One region of the Pseudomonas sp. S2_A05 genome, then DNA from elsewhere that is predicted to be linked to it. Evidence: riboswitches for the same ligand, from Rfam matches in the RefSeq annotation. Region 1 holds a riboswitch; each other region holds the start of a gene.

Region 1 (2,198 bases):
TTGCTGCGGGGGGGGGGCTTTTTTTCGGGTGTTTTTGTGTGTATATCCGTTGCTGCGGGTGTTGCTGATTACGGTTTCGCCCTTACGGCGAGGCACTTTTTCCAAACGCCGAAAAAGTACCCAAAAAGGCTTGCTCCTACGTTCGGCCCTCGCAGGCTCGGGTTCCTTCGCTCCGGGACTGATCCGGGCGCAGCGGCTCCGGTTTGCTTCGCTGCACCTACACTCGCTGTGTACGACTGCGTCGTACGGTCGCTGCGCTCCCACGCCCGGATCAATCCCTCCACTCAGCCTTCCGACGTCGCCGGTGGATCAAGATCAAGAGCACTCGAGCTTGCGCTCATTGTTGAGTGGGGCGGCTTCGCCGCGGGCAGCTGCGCTGCTTTGCGTTTGCTTTGTAGGCGAGCCTGCTCGCGAAGGCGGCCTGACAGCCGACCTGTTCTTGAGGTGGTACGCGATCCAACTGTAGGAGCTGCCGAAGGCTGCGATCTTTTGCTTTTGCCTTTGCCTTTGCTTTTGCTCTGGCTTTTGATCTTTTGCCCCTTCGGCAGGCTTCGTTACGGGATCGATCCGGGGGTGGGAGCGCAGCGACCGTACGACGCAGTCGTACACAGCGGAAGGAGGTGCAGCGAAGCAAACCGTAGCCGCTGCGCCCGGATCGGTCCCGTAACGAAGGTACCCCGAGCCCCAGCGAGCGGGCCGTACGCCGGGGCAAAGCCTTTGGTTCCTTTTTGGCGTTTGAAAAAGGGACTCGCTGTAAGAGCGAAACCATAAGAAGCCGTTACCGCAGCAACGGATATACCCCCAGTTTCAGACTCACCGACCATTGACCCACGACGGACCCATGCGTAGCCTTGCGCTTTCGAGGTTCTTCGGCACTTGCCGAAGCTAAGAAGGGAACGCGGTCAAAGCCGCGGCTGCCCCCGCAACTGTGAACGGTGATGTTCGTTGCCACGCCACTGCCAGCTCAACCGATGAGCCAGCGGGAAGGCGCAATGGACGCCAGGCCCAACGCCTGAACGCCGTCAGCCAGGAGACCTGCCTCGTCACAGATTCTCACTACAACCGGGCGGGGTGATCCGGTGGCGAATGCTTCCGGCGTGCACGCGCGCTGCCGGTTCTCGTCCCGTATGCCCGCCGCTTGCCAAAGGGCATACCGATGAAAACACTGGCCAAACTCCCCGTCACCATCGTCACCGGTTTCCTCGGTTCGGGCAAAACCACGCTGCTGCGGCACATGCTCGACAACGCTCAGGGCCGGCGCATCGCGGTGATCGTCAACGAGTTTGGCGAGCTGGGCATCGACGGTGAAATCCTCAAGCAATGCACCATCGGCTGCACCGAAGAAGAGGCCAGCGGCCGCGTTTATGAGCTGGCCAACGGCTGCCTGTGCTGCACCGTGCAGGAAGAATTCTTCCCGGTGATGCGCGAGCTGGTCGCCCGTCGCGGCGATCTCGACCACATCCTTATTGAAACCTCGGGCCTAGCCCTGCCAAAACCGCTGGTGCAAGCCTTCCAGTGGCCGGAAATTCGCAGTGCCTGCACCGTCGATGCAGTCATCACCGTGGTCGACAGCCCGGCCGTCGCTGCTGGCACCTTCGCCGCGTTCCCGGATCAGGTCGATGCCCAGCGCAAACTCGATCCGAACCTTGATCACGAGTCGCCGCTGCATGAACTGTTCGCCGATCAACTGGCCAGCGCTGACCTGGTGATCCTCAACAAAGCTCACCAGACCAGCGCGGAAGATCTCGCACGGGTGCGTGCTGAAGTCGCCGAAGAGCTGCCGCCAGCGGTAAAAATCATCGAAGCCAGCAATGGCCGCCTGCCGCTGGACGTGCTGATCGGCCTCGGCGCCGGCTCTGAGGAGCATATCGACAGCCGCCACAGTCACCACGATCACCATCACGACGGTGATGACGACGACCACGATCACGACGCCTTCGATTCGATCTCCATCGAATTGCCGCAAGCCGACGAAAGCTTGCTGCTCGACGCGCTGACGCAACTGGTGGTGCAGCACGGCATCCTGCGGGTCAAAGGCTTCGCGGCGATTCCGAACAAGCCGATGCGCCTGTTGATCCAGGGCGTGGGCACGCGTTTCGATAAGCATTTCGACCGTCAGTGGGGCGCCGAAGAAGCGCGCGTCACGCGTCTGGTGCTGATCGGTCAGGAGCTTGATGCGGCACAACTCGAAGCGCAAT
Region 2 (2,198 bases), 740 kb from region 1:
TCACATGGCGTTTGCCGGCATTGAGCATCGGTTCCACGGTGAAAATCATCCCGGCCTTAAGCTTCAGCCCTTGATTGGGAAAGCCGTAATGCAGGATTTGCGGTTCGTCGTGATAGACCTTGCCGATGCCATGGCCGCAGTACTCGCGCACCACGCTGAAGCCCTCCGCCTCCGCCAGGCGCTGGATCGCATGACCGATATCGCCCAGCGTTGCGCCCGGCTTCACTGCACGGATGCCTGCGCACATGGCTTCGTAGGTGGTCTTGATCAGGTGCTGCGCTTCACGAGTCGCCTCGCCCACCACATACATGCGACTGGTATCGCCGAACCAGCCGTCCTTGATCACCGCGATGTCGAGGTTGACGATGTCGCCGTCTTTCAATGGCGTACCCGATGGAATCCCGTGGCACACCACATCGTTGACCGACGCGCAGACGGTTTTCGGGAAGCCGTGATAACCGACATTGGCTGGCACCGCCTTCTGCACATTGACGATGTAATCGTTGCACAGTCGATCCAGCTCATCGGTGGTCACGCCAGCCTTCACATGCGGCACCAGCATTGCCAGCACTTCAGCGGCGAGTTTGCCGGCAGCGCGGGATTTTTCGATGTCGGCCGGGGTGTTGATCTTGATCTGGTTTCTCATGCGCTGACGGCTTCCTGAGTCAGTTGTTGCAGATCCAGCCCACCATTCTGTTCGGCGCGGATCAGCAGGCGGCAAATGGCGCTGTGGTCGAGATTGGGATGCAGCTCGGCGAGCATGCCGATGCGCATCCAGTGCTCGGCCTGCGCGTTGATCGAGCGGCTGAGGGCGTTGCTGGAGATGCGCAGATTCTCGTGCATGTCCTCTGAAATCTTTACGATGCCCATATATGAATCCTATACGATGTGTATATGGATCGTATATTAGCCAGGACATATGACAGATTGCAATGCCAACGGCAAAATCGACGCTGTGGCAGATTCGCCTCCCCCTCCACCGTGCAAATCGACTACCATGCCGCCGCCGGTTTCCACACGGAATTAATAGGGAATCCGAAATGCTTGCACAGCATCAATCGGAACTGCCCCCGCAACTGTAGGTGCCGAGCCTGCTCCTTGACTGCCACTGGGTGAATCCCGGGAAGGCCGGAGCATGGCAATGACGCATCAGTCAGGAGACCTGCCGGCACAGTGACTGACCAACCGGCGGGGTGTCCGGGAAGGACATCGTGCCGTGCGCATTTCCCCGTGCCGGCCTTGCGCAGTTTCCACGACCGCGCCCGAGGTGTGTTTCCAACCGTACCCGCCCGCTCCCGTACGGTTCCCTTGGAGACTGCCCCATGCTGCTGCCCCGCGTTGCCACCCTGCTCACCACTCTGAGTCTTTGCCCCCTGGCGCAAGCGGCGCCGACTGCGTATCCGCTGACCGTCGAAAACTGTGGCAGCAGCCTGACCTTTCAGCACGCGCCTGCGCGCACGGTGACCATCGGCCAGGCCGGCACGGAAATGCTCTATGCCTTGGGTCTGGGCGACAAAGTCGTTGGCACTTCGCTGTGGTTCAACGACGTGCTGGGCACATACAAAGCGCAGAACGACAGGATCGAGCGCCTTGCCGACAACGAGCCGAGTTTCGAAGCGGTGATCGCCAAACGCCCGGAGCTGGTTGCCGTCGAGCTGGAATGGATGGTCGGCCCGCAAGGCGCGGTAGGCACCCGCGAGCAGTTTCATGAACTGAAGATTCCGACCTATCTGCTGCCCTCCGATTGCGAAGCCAAGGACAACCTCGTCGGTTCGGACGGCACGCGGCTGGCGCCGTTTCGCATCGACAGCATCTACAAAAGCGTGAGCCAACTGGCGGCGATTTTCGACGTGCAGGCGCGTGGCGAACAGCTCAATGAGCAGCTCAAAGCCAGCCTCGCGCAATCGATCGCCACCGCGAAAAACCAGCAGCGCAAAGACGTCAGCGCTCTGGTGTGGTTCTCCAGCGCCGAGATGGACATCGAGCCGTTCGTGGCCGGGCACAAAGGCGTTCCCGATTTCATGCTCAGCACCCTCGGCGTGCGCAACGTCGTCGAGTCCGATGAAGAATGGCCAACCGTCGGCTGGGAAACCATCGCCAAGGCCAACCCGACGTTTCTGGTGATCGCGCGCATGGATCGTCGGCGTTTCCCGGCGGACGATTATCAAAAGAAACTCGCCTTCCTGCGCAGTGATCCG
Region 3 (2,198 bases), 920 kb from region 1:
GATCGCTGGCGTAGCTGATGCGCTTGGCATCAACGGTGATGTCGAGCAGTGCCTGGGTCAGGTTGAGGTTGTTGACCCGTGGCCAGCGTTGCGTGGCCTGAATGAACGCGCGGTCTTCGGCGCCGGCAATCAGCAGGTCGGCGCGAGCATTGCGTTCGCCTTCTTCGTTCTGTTTGCGCGTGGCCGTGTCGTTCAGCGTGACCATTTCAGCCATCCACGCCGCTGCCGCGAGCAGGCCGAGATTGGCTTTCTCGTCGTGCCAGTACGGTGTGTCGTTGTCGCCGCGTACAGTGTTGTAGCGATCGATACAGTCAAACCAGCGTTCCAGCACCGGGCGCAGAAATTCCAGGCGCGGGTTGCTGATGATCATGCCTTGCATCGTCGTCATCCTTATTGTTGTAGTGGGCTTTCGAAAAAAGCATGGCTCTTTGATATCACTTGTCGCAGTCTGGCACAAGATTGCCGCTGCACAATGGATCAGCGGCAGTTATTCGCGCGCAAAGCGCCTCTTCAATTGACGCTCCACCCCCAACCCTCTAACCTTCGCCGCTTGTTTCAGGTGCTCTGTGGCCCCGCGTCGACAGAGTGAAACAGGGAAGCCGGTGAGGGTGGTCTTCAAGCGAAGCCACGACGATCCCGGCGCTGCCCCCGCAACGGTAAATGAGTGAAAACTGCGCCTTGAGCCACTGCCTCGAAAGAAGCGGGAAGGCGCGCAGTCCGGCGAAACGCCGCTCATGAGCCCGGAGACCGGCCTGATCCATCTCAGCGGCATCACGGTGGGCGATGCCAGGCTTTTTGCCGTCTATTCTTGTGCCTGCCCGCCGTTATCCAGCCTCAACGGAGAGCTCCCCCCATGACTGATTCCCCCGAGCGTGACGAACGCCATCTGGCGCGCATGCAGCGCAAGAAGGCCGTGATCGACGAACGCATCGCCAGCTCGCCCGACGAATGTGGCCTGGTGCTGGTGCTGACCGGCAATGGCAAAGGCAAGAGCAGCTCGGCGTTCGGCATGCTCGCCCGCGCGATGGGCCACGGCATGCAGTGCGGCGTGGTGCAGTTCATCAAGGGCCGCAACAGCACTGGCGAGGAATTGTTTTTCCGCCGCTTCCCCGAGCAGGTGCGTTTCCACGTCATGGGCGAAGGCTTCACCTGGGAAACCCAGGATCGTCAGCGCGACATCGCCGCTGCGACCGCCGCTTGGGAAGTCTCGCGTGAATTGTTGCGCGACCCTTCGATCGGTCTGGTGGTGCTCGATGAATTGAACATCGCCCTCAAGCACGGCTACCTCGATCTCGATCAGGTGCTCAGCGATTTGCAAGCGCGCCCGCCGATGCAGCACGTGGTGGTCACCGGTCGCGGCGCCAAGCCGGAAATGATCGAGATGGGCGACACGGTTACCGAGATGGGCATGCTCAAGCACGCCTTCCAGGCCGGGATCAAAGCGCAGAAAGGCGTCGAACTTTGAAGCCACCACGTCACTGCCCCGCGGTGTTGATCGCCGCGCCGGCCTCCGGTCAGGGCAAGACCACCGTCACCGCCGCACTCGCCCGTTTGCATCGCAATCAGGGGCGCAAGGTGCGCGTGTTCAAATGCGGCCCGGACTTTCTCGACCCGATGATCCTCGAGCGCGCCAGCGGTGCGCCGGTGTATCAACTGGACATGTGGATGGTCGGCGAGCAGGAAAGTCGCCGGCTGTTGTGGGAAGCCGCCGCCGAAGCCGACCTGATTCTGATTGAAGGGGTGATGGGCCTTTTCGACGGCACGCCATCCAGCGCTGATCTGGCGCGCCACTTCGGTGTGCCGGTGCTCGGCGTGATCGACGGCACCGCCATGGCGCAGACCTTTGGCGCCTTGGCGCTGGGCCTGGCGAAGTATCAGCCGGACTTGCCGTTCGCTGGCGTGCTGGCCAACCGCGTCGGCACCTTGCGCCATGCGCAATTACTCGAAGGCAGCCTCACCGAAGGTCTGCGCTGGTACGGTGCGCTGTCCCGCGAAACCGGTATCGAATTGCCGAGCCGCCACCTCGGCCTGGTTCAGGCCAGCGAATTGAATGATCTGGATCTGCGCCTCGACGCGGCCGCCGATGCGCTGGCCAGCAGTTGCGAGGTCGCGCTGCCACCCGCCGTAGAATTCGCCGCGCCTGAGATCATCGCCGCCGAGCCTCTATTAAAAGGTGTGCGCATCGCCGTTGCCCGCGA

The links. A riboswitch is a leader RNA that binds a small molecule or an ion and turns the genes downstream of it on or off. The one in region 1 is predicted to bind cobalamin.
Region 2: it holds a riboswitch for cobalamin, as region 1 does, so the genes downstream of both, AB4O12_RS10025 (ABC transporter substrate-binding protein) here and cobW (cobalamin biosynthesis protein CobW) in region 1, are expected to answer to the same signal.
Region 3: it holds a riboswitch for cobalamin, as region 1 does, so the genes downstream of both, cobO (cob(I)yrinic acid a,c-diamide adenosyltransferase) here and cobW (cobalamin biosynthesis protein CobW) in region 1, are expected to answer to the same signal.

The regions. Positions count from the first base shown of each region.
Region 1 is NZ_CP162775.1:1,464,653-1,466,850, forward strand. Features, by position in the region: cobalamin riboswitch at 846-1,057, shown strand; gene cobW (cobalamin biosynthesis protein CobW) at 1,157-2,198, shown strand, end outside.
Region 2 is NZ_CP162775.1:2,200,965-2,203,162, forward strand. Features, by position in the region: gene map (type I methionyl aminopeptidase) at 1-646, opposite strand, end outside; gene AB4O12_RS10020 (ParD-like family protein) at 643-870, opposite strand; cobalamin riboswitch at 991-1,184, shown strand; gene AB4O12_RS10025 (ABC transporter substrate-binding protein) at 1,323-2,198, shown strand, end outside.
Region 3 is NZ_CP162775.1:543,461-545,658, forward strand. Features, by position in the region: gene AB4O12_RS02565 (hypothetical protein) at 1-379, opposite strand, end outside; cobalamin riboswitch at 541-770, shown strand; gene cobO (cob(I)yrinic acid a,c-diamide adenosyltransferase) at 854-1,465, shown strand; gene AB4O12_RS02575 (cobyrinate a,c-diamide synthase) at 1,462-2,198, shown strand, end outside.